DNA from 3 places in the Arthrobacter sp. UYCu723 genome. Region 3 is predicted to be linked to each of the others. Evidence: riboswitches for the same ligand, from Rfam matches in the RefSeq annotation. Region 3 holds a riboswitch; each other region holds the start of a gene.
The links. A riboswitch is a leader RNA that binds a small molecule or an ion and turns the genes downstream of it on or off. The one in region 3 is predicted to bind thiamine pyrophosphate.
Positions count from the first base shown of each region.

Region 1 (4,708 bases), 1.5 Mb from region 3:
AGTCCGAAGATGAAGAAGGCGAAGAGGGCGAGGGCGAAGACGCCAGCGGCCGCCGTCGCCGCCGCAGCCGCGGACGCCGCGGACGGAGCAGCCGGGGAGCCGACAGCGAGCCGGGTGCCGAGACCGAAACCGAGGTCTCCGGCGAGGCAGCCGAGGAAGCCCAGGAAACAGACGAAGGCTCCGAGGGGACGCTGGAGGACGGTGTGACCTCGCGGCGGCGCCGCCGCCGCCGTCGCGGTGACCAGGACCTGGAGCTGACCGGCGGGGAAGGCGACGATCCGCCCAACACAGTGACCCGCGTCCGTGCACCGCGTGCCCAGACCGAGGCGCCGGTCAACAACCGCGTCACGTCCCTCAAGGGTTCCACCCGCCTTGAGGCCAAGAAGCAGCGCCGCCGTGAGTCCCGCGACACCGGCCGGCGCCGCACCGTCATCACCGAGGCCGAGTTCCTGGCCCGCCGTGAATCCGTGGACCGCCAGATGATCGTCCGCCAGCGCGACGACAGAATCCAGATCGGCGTCCTCGAAGACGGGGTCCTGGCCGAGCACTTCGTGTCCAAGACCCAGCAGGATTCCCTGATCGGCAACGTCTACCTGGGCAAGGTCCAGAACGTGCTGCCCTCCATGGAAGCTGCCTTCGTGGATATCGGACGCGGCCGCAACGCCGTGCTCTACGCCGGTGAAGTGAACTGGGAATCCGTCAACCTTGAAGGCAAGCAGCGCCGGATCGAGAATGCACTGAAGTCCGGCGACTCCGTCCTGGTCCAGGTCACGAAGGACCCGGTCGGCCACAAGGGCGCCCGCCTCACCAGCCAGATCTCGCTGCCCGGCCGCTACCTTGTGTACGTGCCCGGCGGTTCCATGACGGGCATCTCGCGCAAGCTGCCCGACGTCGAACGCAACCGCCTTAAGCGGATCCTCAAGGACCGCCTGCCGGAGAATGCCGGCGTCATTGTCCGCACCGCGGCGGAAGGCGCCTCGGAGGAGGAGCTGACGCACGATATCAACCGGCTGCGCGCGCAGTGGGAAGGAATCGAGAGCCAGTCGACGTCGACCAAGGTCCTCGCCCCCGAGGTGCTCTACGGCGAACCGGACCTGACCATCAAGGTGGTCCGTGACGTCTTCAACGAGGACTTCTCGAAGCTGATCGTCTCCGGCGAGGAAGCCTGGGACACCATCGAGGCCTACGTCACCTACGTGGCACCCGACCTGGTGGGCCGGCTCGAGAAGTGGACCAAAGACGCGGACATCTTCTCGGCCTGGCGCATCGACGAGCAGATCCACAAGGCGCTGGACCGCAAAGTGTTCCTGCCTTCCGGCGGCTCCCTCGTCATCGACCGGACCGAGGCCATGACCGTGGTGGACGTCAACACCGGCAAGTTCACCGGCAGCGGCGGGAACCTCGAGGAAACCGTCACCAAGAACAACCTGGAAGCGGCAGAGGAAGTCGTCCGGCAGCTCCGGCTGCGCGATATCGGCGGCATTATCGTGATCGACTTCATCGACATGGTGCTGGAATCGAACCGAGACCTCGTGCTGCGCCGCATGGTGGAGTGCCTGGGCCGCGACCGTACCAAGCACCAGGTGGCCGAGGTGACCTCCCTGGGTCTGGTGCAGATGACCCGCAAGCGGATGGGCACCGGGCTTCTGGAAGTCTTCGGCGAACAGTGTGAAGCCTGCGACGGCCGCGGCATCGTCACGCACGACGAGCCGGTGGAGCACCGCCGCGCCAACGTCGTGGCCGCCGAGCACCATGTCCCGCGGACCGAGAACCTGCCGGCACCCCGGACCGAACGCAAGAGCCGCCGCCGCGGCAAGGGCGGCCAGGGAATGCCGGAGTCCGCCCCATCGGCAGCCTCAGCCGTCCATCCGGAGCCTACCGAGGCCGAGCGTCATGCCAAGGCAGAGGCGACCCGTGCCGCACTGGCAAACATCGCAGCCGCCGCGCATGCCGCGCACCTCCACGACGGCGAGACGGTATCCGCTCACGCGGCGGAGGCCCGCCAGGCCGCCGTCGAGGCAGCCGCGCGGCTTGCCGCGACAGAGGAGGCAGCCGGACGTCCCGCGGCCGTGCTGACCTTCGGCGGCGAGCAGGTCGCCCTGCCGTTCGTTGAGCACGCCGACGAGACACCGTCTCCTGCCCTCACCCTCGACCTGCTGACCGAGGCCTTCGCCAACCTGGGCGAAGCCGATGAAGCCAGGCCCGCCGTGGACCGGACTCAGGCTGCCAAGGCCCCTGCCCCGGCCGTGGTCCCGGCAAGGACGGAGCTCGAAGCCGGCACCTCCCGGGGCCGCCGAGTCCGCCGCAACCGGAGCGCCAGCCGCGCCCAGGGTGCAGCGAACGAGACGACCATTGAACACCACGAGGCGGCTGAACACCGCGAGGCAGCGGCCTCCGCCGCGGCCGGATCGGTGCACGTGGCCAAAGCGCCCGCCCCGGCCGCGTCCGCGGGCAAGCCAGTGGGCAAGGCAGCAGCCAGGCCGGCAGCGAACGAGCCGATCATCCTCGGCGTCGGCGTCCCGGCTTCGGAGCTCTGACAACCCGGCAGTACGGGACAGTTCCGCGTGACCGCGGGGGCGATCCGGGACTCGGCGTAGCAATACGCTGAGGCCCGGGCCGCCCCCGTGACTTCGTTAAGCGATTCGGACTAGGCTGTAGGACTGACACGGGGTGCCGCGCATCGAGCCGGCTGAGATCCAAACCCGTCGAACCTGTCCGGTTAGCACCGGCGAAGGGATGTCTCTCGTGGCTTCACCTGTTCTGCTTTCACCTGTTCTGACTTCACCGTTTCTGCCCTCCGTGCCGCGTCGCGCCGGGCGCCGGATCCCGCGGGTGCTGGCTATTGCAGGTTCGGACCCCTCCGGCGGCGCCGGGATCCAGGCCGACCTGAAAAGCATTGCCGCGCACGGCGGCTACGGCATGGCCGCGATCACGGCCCTCACGGCCCAGAACACCCGCGGCGTCAGCGCCGTCCACGTTCCGCCGGCGTCGTTCCTGACCGCCCAGCTGGACGCGCTGAGCGGGGACATCGGCATCGACGCCGTCAAAATCGGCATGCTGGGGGACGCCACCGTGATCGCTGCCGTCCGCGGCTGGCTTGAACAGGCCCGGCCCGGCGTCGTGGTCCTGGATCCGGTGATGGTGGCGACGAGCGGCGACCGGCTCCTGCAGGAAACGGCGGAGGCCGCCCTGCACGCGCTGCTGCCCCTCGCGGACCTGGTCACACCCAATCTCGCCGAACTGGCCATCCTCCTCCGGGAACCCGTCGCAGCCGACTGGGCCGAGGCCCTTGACCAGGGCAAACGGCTCGCCGCCCTGACCGGCACGACGGTACTCGTGAAGGGCGGCCATCTGGGCCGCAGCGCCGGTGGAGATGACCACAACGACGACGACGGCTGCCCCGATGCGCTCGTCAACACAGTGGGGCTCCTGGACCAGGAGACGGTGGTGGTGACCGGCGCACGCGTGCCCACCGGCAACAGCCACGGCACCGGATGCTCCTTGTCCTCGGCGCTGGCCACGGTGCAGGCCCGGGTGGGGGACTGGGAGGCGGCGCTGCGCGAGGTCAAGCCCTGGCTGACGGGTGCGCTGCGTGCCTCGGACCGCCTCGACGTCGGAACGGGCAACGGTCCGGTGCACCATTTCCACCACGTGCAGCATCTGACCGAAGACCAGGGCGGCACAGACCAGATGAATACCGGGCACCGCGTTCCGGACGAGGGGGAGTTCGCCGCTGCCCTCGGGAACAGTGCCGCGGCGGACCTTGACGCGATCTATGGCCTGGCGTTCATCCAGGGCCTGGCCGACGGCACGCTGGCCGAGAAGGATTTCGCCTACTATCTGGCCCAGGACGCCCTCTATCTCAATGGCTACTCGCGGGTGCTGGCCCGGGCGGCAGCCATCGCACCTTCCGAAGCCGAACAGCTTTTCTGGGCCCGCTCCGCGCAGCAGTGCCTTGAAGTCGAATCGGAGCTGCACCGGAACTGGCTCAGCACACGGGCCGTGGAGGTGAAGCTGGGCCCCGTCACGAAATCCTACGTGGACCATCTGCTGGCCGCCACGGTCTCCGGCAGCTACGGCGTCCTGGTCGCAGCCGCCCTGCCGTGCTTCTGGCTGTATGCCGAGGTCGGCGCAACACTCCATGCGCAGTTCCTGGCGGCCGGCGCCCCGGAAGGTCATCCCTACGCCGAATGGCTGCGGACCTACGCCGACGAGGACTTTGCCGCGGCGACGCGGCAGGCCATCGCACTGACGGATCAGGCGGCGCGGCGCGCTTCCGCCAGCGAGCGGGACGCCATGGCGGCGGCCTTCAGGCAGTCGGCCCGCTACGAGGTCGAGTTCTTCGACGCGCCGAGGCTGCACGCCTGAGCACGGCCTCCCCGGCCAGCCTGTACGATGGTGAGGCACGGTTCCGGGAGTCGTTGCAGGACCGCTCTGTCCTGATTGAATGAAGTCTTGATTGAATGAAGTCTTGATCGAGTTGCGTTCATCACGCACGGCCCCTCCGGAACCAGCCTCATTTGCGGCCGAAGGCAAAATTAGCGTAGTCTAGGTCTTCGGTGCTTACGCCAACACTTGGGTTATGACCTTGAGGATCACGTCATTCGATATCGAATGGCATTGTCCACGGGATAGCTCATGGGTTCCCCCGGGGAATCCACCGGCGTAGAGGCACAGCGTGAGCCAGCCAAACAATTTGGACCAGGTT
Region 1 is NZ_JBSSBW010000001.1:3,535,250-3,539,957, forward strand. It holds gene ACVWZ8_RS16570 (Rne/Rng family ribonuclease) at 1-2,537, shown strand, start outside; TPP riboswitch at 2,657-2,754, shown strand; gene ACVWZ8_RS16575 (bifunctional hydroxymethylpyrimidine kinase/phosphomethylpyrimidine kinase) at 2,737-4,368, shown strand.
Region 1: linked by a shared signal. The riboswitch ahead of ACVWZ8_RS16575 (bifunctional hydroxymethylpyrimidine kinase/phosphomethylpyrimidine kinase) and the one ahead of ACVWZ8_RS09725 (ECF transporter S component) in region 3 are both predicted to bind thiamine pyrophosphate.

Region 2 (4,708 bases), 1.3 Mb from region 3:
TCACGCCGGTCTTCACATCGTCCTTGTTGGGCAGTCCGAGGTGTTCCTTGGGTGTGACGTAGCAGAGCATCGCGGTTCCGTAGCGGGCAATCTCCGTGGCGCCGATCGCCGAGGTGATGTGGTCATACCCGGGCGCAATATCCGTGACCAGCGGCCCGAGCGTGTAGAACGGGGCGCCGTCGCACAGCTCCTGCTGGCGTTCCACATTTTCACGGACCAGGTGGAAGGGGATGTGCCCCGGGCCTTCGACCATGACCTGCACGTCGTATTTCCACGCCCGCTTGGTAAGTTCGGCCAGGGTGTCCAGTTCGGCGAACTGGGCGGCGTCGTTGGCGTCCGCCGTCGACCCTGGCCGCAGACCGTCACCGAGGGAGAACGCGACGTCGTACTTGGCGAAAATTTCGCACAGCTCGTCAAAGTGCGTATACAGGAAGTTTTCCTCGTGGTGGGCCAGGCACCAGCCTGCCATGATCGCTCCGCCGCGGGACACGATCCCGGTGACCCGGTTGGCGGTCAACGGCACATAGCGCAGCAGCACACCGGCGTGGACGGTCATGTAGTCCACGCCTTGCTCACACTGCTCGATCACCGTGTCCCGGTAGATCTCCCAGGTCAGGTCATTGGCCTCGCCGTTGACCTTCTCCAGCGCCTGGTAGATCGGCACCGTCCCGATCGGGACGGGGGAGTTGCGGATGATCCATTCACGGGTGGTGTGGATGTCATCCCCGGTGGAAAGGTCCATCACCGTGTCCGCGCCCCACTGGGCGGCCCACTGCAGCTTGTCCACTTCCTCGGCGATGGAGCTGGTGACCGCCGAGTTGCCGATGTTGGCGTTGATCTTCACGAGGAAGGCCTTGCCGATGATCATGGGCTCGGATTCGGGGTGGTTGATGCTGTTGGGAATGATGGCGCGGCCTGCGGCCACTTCGCTGCGGACCAGCTCCACATCGCAGTTCTCCCGCACAGCCACGAACCGCATCTCAGGCGTGATGTGCCCCTGGCGGGCGTAGTGCATCTGGGTGACCGTCTTGCCGTCGACGGCGCGGCGGGGCACCGGCTGTGCACCCTTCCACTCAGCAGACGCGGCGCCCCTGCGCACCGCGGACTTGCCGTCGTCGAGCAGGTTTCGTTCCCGGCCGCCGTAGGGCTCGGTATCGCCCCGGGATTCTATCCATTCGGACCGGAACGGCTCCAGGCCGACCACTGGATCGCTTCCGGGGCCGGCCGTCCGGTATATCGTGAACGGCGGATTCTTCACCCCGCCGGGGGAATCCTCCAGGGCAATTTCGGTCACCGGAACGCGGATGCCGTGTTCCTCGTCCGTGGTGAAAGCCAAAGAATGGGACTTCAGCGACTGTGTTTCCTGGACAGTCTCATATTTGGCAGGGATCAACTGTGTTTCTTGCGTATTCACGGGAATACTCACTTCCTTCGCCGGCATTACCCGGACAGGTTCAACGGTCGCAGGCTGCATCAGCCCGATCTCAGCCCCTGCAAGGGCACCCGTGTGGTCGTAGACGAAGCTACCACAGGTGTTGACGGGGACCGGAGTTGGCGGCCCCCCGCGCCCACGAAGCGCAACTCGGACTGGACCACCTGGGCCGGCGGATCGCCATGAGGATTAGGCTTTAAGCCATGACCAGCATCATCGAGTTCAGCGGCCCCATCCTCACCGGGCCGGACCGGGAACACCACGGCCTGTGGTCCGTCGACGGTCTGCTGACTTTCCGCCGGCCCGCCGACACGCCGGACCTCGTGCTGGACGGGTGGGTCATCCCCGGGCTGGTCGACGCGCACTGCCACATCGGTCTCGGCCCCGGCGGGGATGTCGCGGAACAGGTGGCGGAGGCGCAGGCCATCACCGACCGAGACGCCGGCGCCCTGCTGGTGCGCGATGCCGGCGCCGTGCACGACACCCGCTGGCTGCAGCGGCGTGCCGACGTGCCACGCATCATCCGCTCCGGCCGGCACATCGCGAGGACCCGGCGCTACCTGCACGGCTTCGCCGTCGAAGTCGAGCCGGAGGGGCTGGTGGAGGCCGTACGCAAGCAGGCCCGCGCCGGCGACGGCTGGGTCAAGCTCGTGGGGGACTGGATTGACCGCGACGCCGGTGACCTCGCCCCGGGCTTCCCGGGCCGGGAGCTCAAGGACGCCGTGCAGGCCGCCCATGATGAAGGCGTCCGGGTGACGGCGCACTGCTTCGCCGAGGACACCCTGGATGACATGCTCGACGCCGGGATCGACTGCATCGAACACGGCACCGGCCTGCTTCCGCGGCACCTGCCTCGTTTCGTCGAACAGGGCGTGCCGATCGTCCCCACCCTCATCAACATCGCGACGTTCCCGGCCATCGCGGCGCGGGCGGACACAAAGTTCCCCCGCTACGCCGCGCACATGCGCTCACTCTGGGAACGCCGCGGCGAACGCATCCTGGAGGCCTTCGAAGCAGGGGTGGCCATCTATGCCGGCACGGACGCCGGCAGCGTCATCAAGCACGGGCGGATCGTTGACGAGATCCAGGCCCTGCACGATGCCGGTCTTCCGGCCCGGGCAGCCCTCGACGCCGGTGCCTGGGCCGCCCGCGCCTGGCTGGGTGCCGACGCGATCAGCGAAGGTGCCAGCGCCGATGTCCTGGTCTGCGCCGACGATCCGCGGAGCGGCCTGGACACGCTGCGGCAGCTGAAACACATCGTGCTGCGCGGAGAGCCGGTCCGGCAGGGACAAACCAGGCCATTAGGAATAAATTGAAGCTTCAAGTAATTTACTCTATGTAAGGTCATCGAAGGTCGGTGGCCGCTGAAGCACCGGAGCGATCAAATGACTGCAGAAGCCAGCACCCAGGATCTTCTTCCCGCCGCACTCACCATGGGCACAGTGATGCTCAAGGTCGGCGATATGAAGCTCATGACCGACTACTACCAGCGCGCCCTCGGCCTCGACATCGTGGCCGAGCAGGACGGCGGGCTCTACCTTGGACGCCGGCAGAAGCCGCTGGTCCACCTCGCCCCGGCGCCCGGACTCAGCCTCCCCTCGCGCGGCGAGGCCGGCCTCTTCCACACCGCCCTGCTGTTCGACGACCAGCCGTCCCTCGCCGCCACCGTGGCCAGCGCCGCCCAGTTCGAGCCGCAGTCCTTCACCGGCAGCGCGGACCACCTCGTGAGCGAGGCCTTCTACTTCAACGATCCCGAGGGCAACGGCATCGAGCTGTACTGGGACCGTCCGCGCGAGGCGTGGTCCTGGGAGGGCAAGAACGTTGTGATGGACAGCCTGGCCCTGCCGCCGCAGCGCTACCTCGAACAGTTCCTCACCGAGGAATCCGTCAGCGGACAGCGTAAGGCGGAGGCCGGCATCGGGCATGTCCATCTGCAGGTGGGTGACGTGCACTCCGCGCAGGAGTTCTACGTCGGGACCCTCGGCTTCGAGAAGACCGCAGGCTGGCACGGCCAGGCGCTGTTCGTGTCCGCGGGCGGCTACCACCACCACATGGCGATGAACGTCTGGAACAGCCGCGGCGCCGGCCCCCGCCGGGACACCCTCGGCCTGGGCGAGGTGCTGATCGAAGTACCGTCAGGCGACGACGTCGGAGCCCTCGCCGACCGTCTCAAGACCGCCGGCGTCCCCTCGCACCACACGGGAGCCGAACTGCGCTTCGACGACCCGTGGCGGAACCAAATCCGCGTCGCCGTGCGCTGACGGCACGCCGGCTGCGCGCCGACGGTGCGCTGCGGCGCTGACGGCACGCTGGTTGCGGCGCTGACAGCACGCCGTCCGGACCGCGCGGCTGGGCTAGGCTGGAGCCGGACTTTCCGCCGCGCGATCAGCGCCGAGCCACTAAGGATCACCCATGGGATTCACCGAAATCTTTGTCTCCACCCACGATGAAGCCCTCAAACGCGCGGCTGCGCTCGAGGGCGGCGGAGCCGCGGCCGCCGGGGCCCTCCGGATCCCGGACATCAGCGACTTCGAAGTCGAACGCCTCGGCGATCTGGCCGGGACGGCCGTGCACTCCGCCGGCGCCGACTACGAGCTCGCCATGGTGGACGTGGCCAGCGACTCCCTGCTCGGCGTCCCGCCGGCCATGGTCAGGGCGCTCGCGGACCTGCTCAGTTATGAGACCGAGGGGGAGGGCGACGTCCTGGCGGAGGTGGCCCTCAGCTGGGCCGCCGAGGAGGACATGCCCTTCGGTGCGGACCAGGCCGCCCGTTATGTCCGCCAGCTGGCGGAACTGGCTGCCGGCGTCGATCCCGCCACCCGGTCCGGGCTCTACGTCTGGACCCGCTGACGCCGCAGGCCGGACCCGCCTGGCCCGGTGAATTGTCTGCAGATTTGCCCTCTTATTTGCACTGTTATTTTCCCGCAGTGAGAGTGTCAAGTCGAAATCCGTGCGTTGATCTGGCACAATGAACAGGTACTCGATCTGCGTGGCCCCTCTCTCCGCGTCCGGATCTTGTCCTTTTAGAACCCCCTAGTACGGCCCGCCCCACGGGTGCAGAACGCCGGGCTCGACCCCGTTTCAGAAACAGGAGTGACCACAAAAGTGGCCGTAAAGATTCGCCTTAAGCGCTTCGGTAAGATGCGCGCACCGTACTACCGCATCGTCGTCATGGACGCACGCTCCAAGCGTGATGGCCGTGCCATCGAAGAGATCGGCAAGTACCACCCGACCGAAGAGCCCTCGTACATCGAGGTCGACACGGACCGTGCCCAG
Region 2 is NZ_JBSSBW010000001.1:3,409,194-3,413,901, forward strand. It holds gene thiC (phosphomethylpyrimidine synthase ThiC) at 1-1,414, opposite strand, end outside; TPP riboswitch at 1,410-1,517, opposite strand; gene ACVWZ8_RS15895 (amidohydrolase family protein) at 1,636-2,748, shown strand; gene ACVWZ8_RS15900 (VOC family protein) at 2,818-3,693, shown strand; gene ACVWZ8_RS15905 (hypothetical protein) at 3,845-4,282, shown strand; gene rpsP (30S ribosomal protein S16) at 4,538-4,708, shown strand, end outside.
Region 2: linked by a shared signal. The riboswitch ahead of thiC (phosphomethylpyrimidine synthase ThiC) and the one ahead of ACVWZ8_RS09725 (ECF transporter S component) in region 3 are both predicted to bind thiamine pyrophosphate.

Region 3 (4,708 bases):
CCGGGCCGCATCGCCAGGATGCCGGCGAGCGCCAGCCGCTGCTTCTGGCCGCCGGAGAGGGCCGAGGTCGGGTGGTCCAGCGGCAGCCGGCCCAGCCCGACGTCGTCGAGCGCTTCACCGACCCGGGCCCAGATCTCCGCCGGGGGCACGGACAGGTTTTCCGCCCCGAAGGCGACGTCGTCACCGAGACGGGAGAGCACCACCTGCGTCTCCGGGTCCTGCTGCACCAGCCCGGCCCGGCCGCGCCGGGCCCGCGGCGGGGCGCCGTCGATCAGCAGGCTGCCGGTCTCGTCGGAATCCTCTGCCGTGTTGTCGCCGAGGGCGTCGGCTGCGTTGTCGCCGAGGACCCCGGCCAGTGCGTGGAGCAGCGTCGATTTGCCGGCGCCGGAAGGCCCGAGCAGCAGCACCCGCTCCCCGGGACTGATGTCCAGGTCCAGCCCGTTGACGGCGGGCCGCGGCCGGCCGGCGTGCCGCCAGCCCCAGCCGCGGGCCGTGACCGCGGCCGGGCGGACGCCGGCACCTGGTGCCGGCATCAGGAGAACACAGGCTCCGTGGCGGCCTTGCGCGAGGCGAACGAGCTCAGCACCCCGGTCTTGGCGAGACCCCGGGTGGCGAGCCAGGACAGGGCGCCGGCAATCACGGCGGCGGAGACGGACATGAAGATGATGTACGCCAACTTGTCCCCGGCGGCGTAGGCGATGTTCCAGCCCCACGGCGCGAAGGAGTCATTCAGGGCGCCGAACAGTCCGGCACCGGCACCGGCCAGCAGGGACACCGGCAGGTTGAACTTCTTGTAGACGAACGCCGCGAAGACGAGCTCGGCTCCGAGGCCCTGGAGCACGCCGGAGATCAGGACAGTGGTGCCGTATTGCGAGCCCATGATCAGCTCGCCGGTGGCAGCCACCGTTTCGCAGAACAGTGCCGCCCCGGGCTTGCGGATGATGAGCATGCCGAGCACGGCGGGAATCATCCAGCCTCCGGCGTAGAGCCCTGTCAGCGGCGGATACAGCGCGTTGACCGGGGCTGAAATCAGATTGGCGCCCTGGGACCAGGCCCAGAAAATGACGCCACCGGCAACCGCGATCAACGCGGCCACCACAATGTCCACCACACGCCAGTTGTAGCCGCGCCGGTTGAGCGTCGGCTGAGCAGAAATGTCAGTCATGTCGTCCTCCTGAGGAACAGGAGGGGAGAGTGCGCCGGCCGGCCACGGCTTCCGCCGCCCAGCCGGGCACTCTGAGAACTCGACTCCCTTTCGCCGGTACTAACCGGATCAGGTTCGAGGGTCTGCGGCTGTCCGCACTCTCAGCGCCCACCGGTGGTTTTCCCTGGATTCCTCCAGCGATGCCCGACGGCGGCGCTCCCCTGTCGTATATAGAATCGCCCTTGTGGGCACTGTCCAGTTTACACCCGGCGGGACCGGCTTCCCGTGCCCAGCTGTCACATTCCGGGCGGTGACCGCACGGCGCGGCCTGCACGGCCGGGTCCAACCGTCAGGGCCGGGACGCTAGGCTGGGGGAAGCCCTGTTCCCTCCCGCAAGGAGTCCGAAGAATGAACATCTTCATCAAACTGCTCGGCACCGGCATCAGCCTGCTCGCCGGGTACGTCGGCACCAAGCTCGTCGACACCGTCTGGGAAAAGTCCACCGGCAACAAGCCGCCCAAGGGCCACCACGACGACATCCCCACCACGCTGCGCTCGGCCCTGACCTTCGCGCTGATCTCCGCAGCGGTCAGCGCCATCATCCAGGTCCTCGCCAACCGCGGCACCCAGCGCGCCATCACCCGTTTCGCCAAGTCCCAGGACATCGTCTAGGCGCATCGTCTAGCACCGGTCACCGGCGGCCCCGGCCACCGCCTTCGGTCCAGGTCACCGGCGGTTCCGGCCGCCGCCGTCGTCGGCTGAGTCGTCGTCGAAACCGCTCTTGCCCGCGGCCTGCTGCACCACGGCCTCCAGCTCATCGGCACTGAGCAGCTCCGGATGGAGGTGCTTGGTGCGGTAACCGGCCCGGCCCACCATGTGGGCGGACACCGGCACGGTGAGCAGCTGGAAGATCCAGGCCACCACGAGCACCGGCCACACCCACCAGGTGCGCATCTGCAGGCCCACCGCGCAGAGCAGCAGGAACAGGCCGAGCACCTGCGGCTTCGTGGCCGCGTGGATCCTGCTCATCAGATCGGGGAAGCGCAGCAGGCCCACGGCCGCGCCGAGGGACATCAGCGCGCCGACCACCATGAACGCGGCAGAGACGGCGTCGATCACGGTATCGCCGGAGAACGTCTCAGGATTCACGGGCATGCCCCCGCCGGTCGGCGACGAACCGGGCCACGGTCACCGAGCCGATGAACCCGATGATGGACACGGCGACAAGCAGCATGAGGTTGTTGAGGTGCCGGTTCACCGCCATGTCGATGCACAGCGCCGCACCCAGAATGGCCAGCAGCACGTCGGCGGCGAGCACCCGGTCCAGCAGCGAAGGGCCCCTCGCGATCCGGATGATCGCCCCCGCGGCGGCCAGGGACAGCACCACGGCGGTCACGGTCAGGACAAGCGGCATCATGCGCCCACCTCCTGGTTGAGGGCGGACAGTTCGTCCTTGGTGCCCATGATCCGGATCAGCCCGGCCTCGGTGTCGCGGACTTCCTTGCGGAGCTTGGCGGCGTCCTCGGCGTTGCGGACGTTCACGCCGTGGATGTAGAGCGTGGACGTGGACCTGTCCACCTCCACCACGAGCGAGCCGGGGATCAGCGAGATCACGTGCCCGGTGGCGGTCACCAGCAGGTCCGAGTGGCTCCGCAGCGGGACGGCGACGACGGCGCTGATCACCTTGGGGCCCTTGGCCACGGCAAGGTAGAGGACCTGGAAGCTCGCTGCCACGACTTTGACCAGAAAGGTCAGGGCAAAGGGGATGGCGAGGAGCCCGTTGAAGCGCCCGCCCAGCTCCACCGGCGGCAGGTAGAACAGCCTGGCCACGACCACGGCGACGAGGGCGCCGAAAAGCAGGTTGCCCGGGCTGAAGTCCTGCCAGAGGGCGCCCCAGACAATCACGAGCCAGACCAGCAGCGGGAGTTCCTGCCGCAGTGAGATCCGCTTCCGGCTCATTTCTGCACGCCCTGCTGGGCAGGCTGCTGGGCGCCCTGCTGCTGGGCGGGCTGCTGGGCGGGCTGTGCCAGGGCCGGAACCGGCGTGTCCCCGCCGAGGACGGCCCGGATGTAGGCGGTGCGGTCCAGCATCTCCGCGGCGGACTGATCCGCCACCTTGAACAGCGGCCCGGCGAAGACGGTCAGCGCGACGCCGAAGATCACCAGGCCCAGGGTGGAGCCCACCATGGTCCGCGGCAACAGGGTGACGTTGCGTTTCCCCGCGCGGTGCCCGGTGGCCGAGTCCTCCGGGGCGGCCAGGAGCACAGGGTCAGGGTGTTCGGCGTCCTCGGGTTTGCGCCAGAACGCGCGGTTCCAGACCCGCGCGACCGCCAGCAGGGTCAGCAGGCTGGTCAGCACTCCCCCGACCACCAGGGCGTAGGCCAGCGGGGTGCCCAGCTGCACGCCGGCCTGCAGGAGCCCCAGCTTGGCCAGGAAGCCGGACAACGGGGGGATTCCCGCCAGGTTCATGGCGGGAACGAAGAACAGCACGGCCAGCACCGGGGAGAGCTTGGCCAGGCCGGCGACTCGGTCCATGGAGGAGCTCCCGCCCCGGCGCTCAATCAGGCCTGTCACCAGGAACAGGCTGGTCTGGATGGTGATGTGGTGGGCTACGTAGAAGACGGCCGCGCCCAGGCCGGCCACCGAGGACATTGCCAGCCCGAACACCATGTAGCCGATGTGGCTCACCAGGGTGAAGGACAGCAGTCTCTTGATGTCGCTCTGGGCCAGGGCGCCCAAAATTCCCACCACCATGGTCAGCAAGGCGGCGACCATCAGCGGGGAATTGAAGGTGTCCCCCGGGAAGAGCAGCGTCTCGGTGCGCACCATTGCGTATACGCCCACCTTGGTCAGCAGCCCGGCGAACACTGCCGTGACCGGGGCGGGGGCCGTCGGGTAGGAGTCCGGAAGCCAGAAGGACAGCGGGAAGACCGCGGCCTTGATCCCGAACGCGACGAGCAGCATGACGTGCAGCAGGTTCCGCGTGCCCTGGTCCACGTCGGCGAGCTTGACGGCAAGGTCGGCCATGTTGATGGTTCCGGTGGCGCCGTAGATCATGGCGATCGCGATCAGGAAGAGCACCGAGGACACCACCGAGACCACCACGTAGGTCACGCCGGCCCGGATCCGCGGCCCCGTCCCGCCCAGCGTCATCAGCACGTAGCTGGCGGTCAGGAGGATCTCGAAGCCCACATAGAGATTGAACAGATCCCCGGACAGGAAGGCGTTGGAGACCCCGGCCACCAGGATCAGGTAGGTCGGGTGGAAGATCGAGACGGGGGCGTCCTGATCGCCGTCGGCCATGCCCTGACCGGTGGCGTAGACCAGCACGGCGAGGCTCACGGCGGAGGAGACCACCAGCATCAGCGAGGAGAACTGGTCCACCACCATCACGATGCCCCAGGGCGGGAGCCAGCCGCCGAGGTTGACCGCCGCGGTGCCGCCCTCCCAGACGGACGCGAGCAGCAGGCATTCGAGCAGCAGCGTCAGGGACAGCAGCGAGATGCTGACGGCCCGCTGGGCCCGCGAGTGCCGGATCAGCAGGAAGGTCAGGGCGGCGCCCAGG
Region 3 is NZ_JBSSBW010000001.1:2,069,117-2,073,824, reverse strand. It holds gene ACVWZ8_RS09730 (ABC transporter ATP-binding protein) at 1-533, opposite strand, end outside; gene ACVWZ8_RS09725 (ECF transporter S component) at 533-1,165, opposite strand; TPP riboswitch at 1,233-1,377, opposite strand; gene ACVWZ8_RS09720 (DUF4235 domain-containing protein) at 1,553-1,816, shown strand; gene mnhG (monovalent cation/H(+) antiporter subunit G) at 1,871-2,293, opposite strand; gene ACVWZ8_RS09710 (monovalent cation/H+ antiporter complex subunit F) at 2,283-2,561, opposite strand; gene ACVWZ8_RS09705 (Na+/H+ antiporter subunit E) at 2,558-3,103, opposite strand; gene ACVWZ8_RS09700 (Na+/H+ antiporter subunit D) at 3,100-4,708, opposite strand, start outside.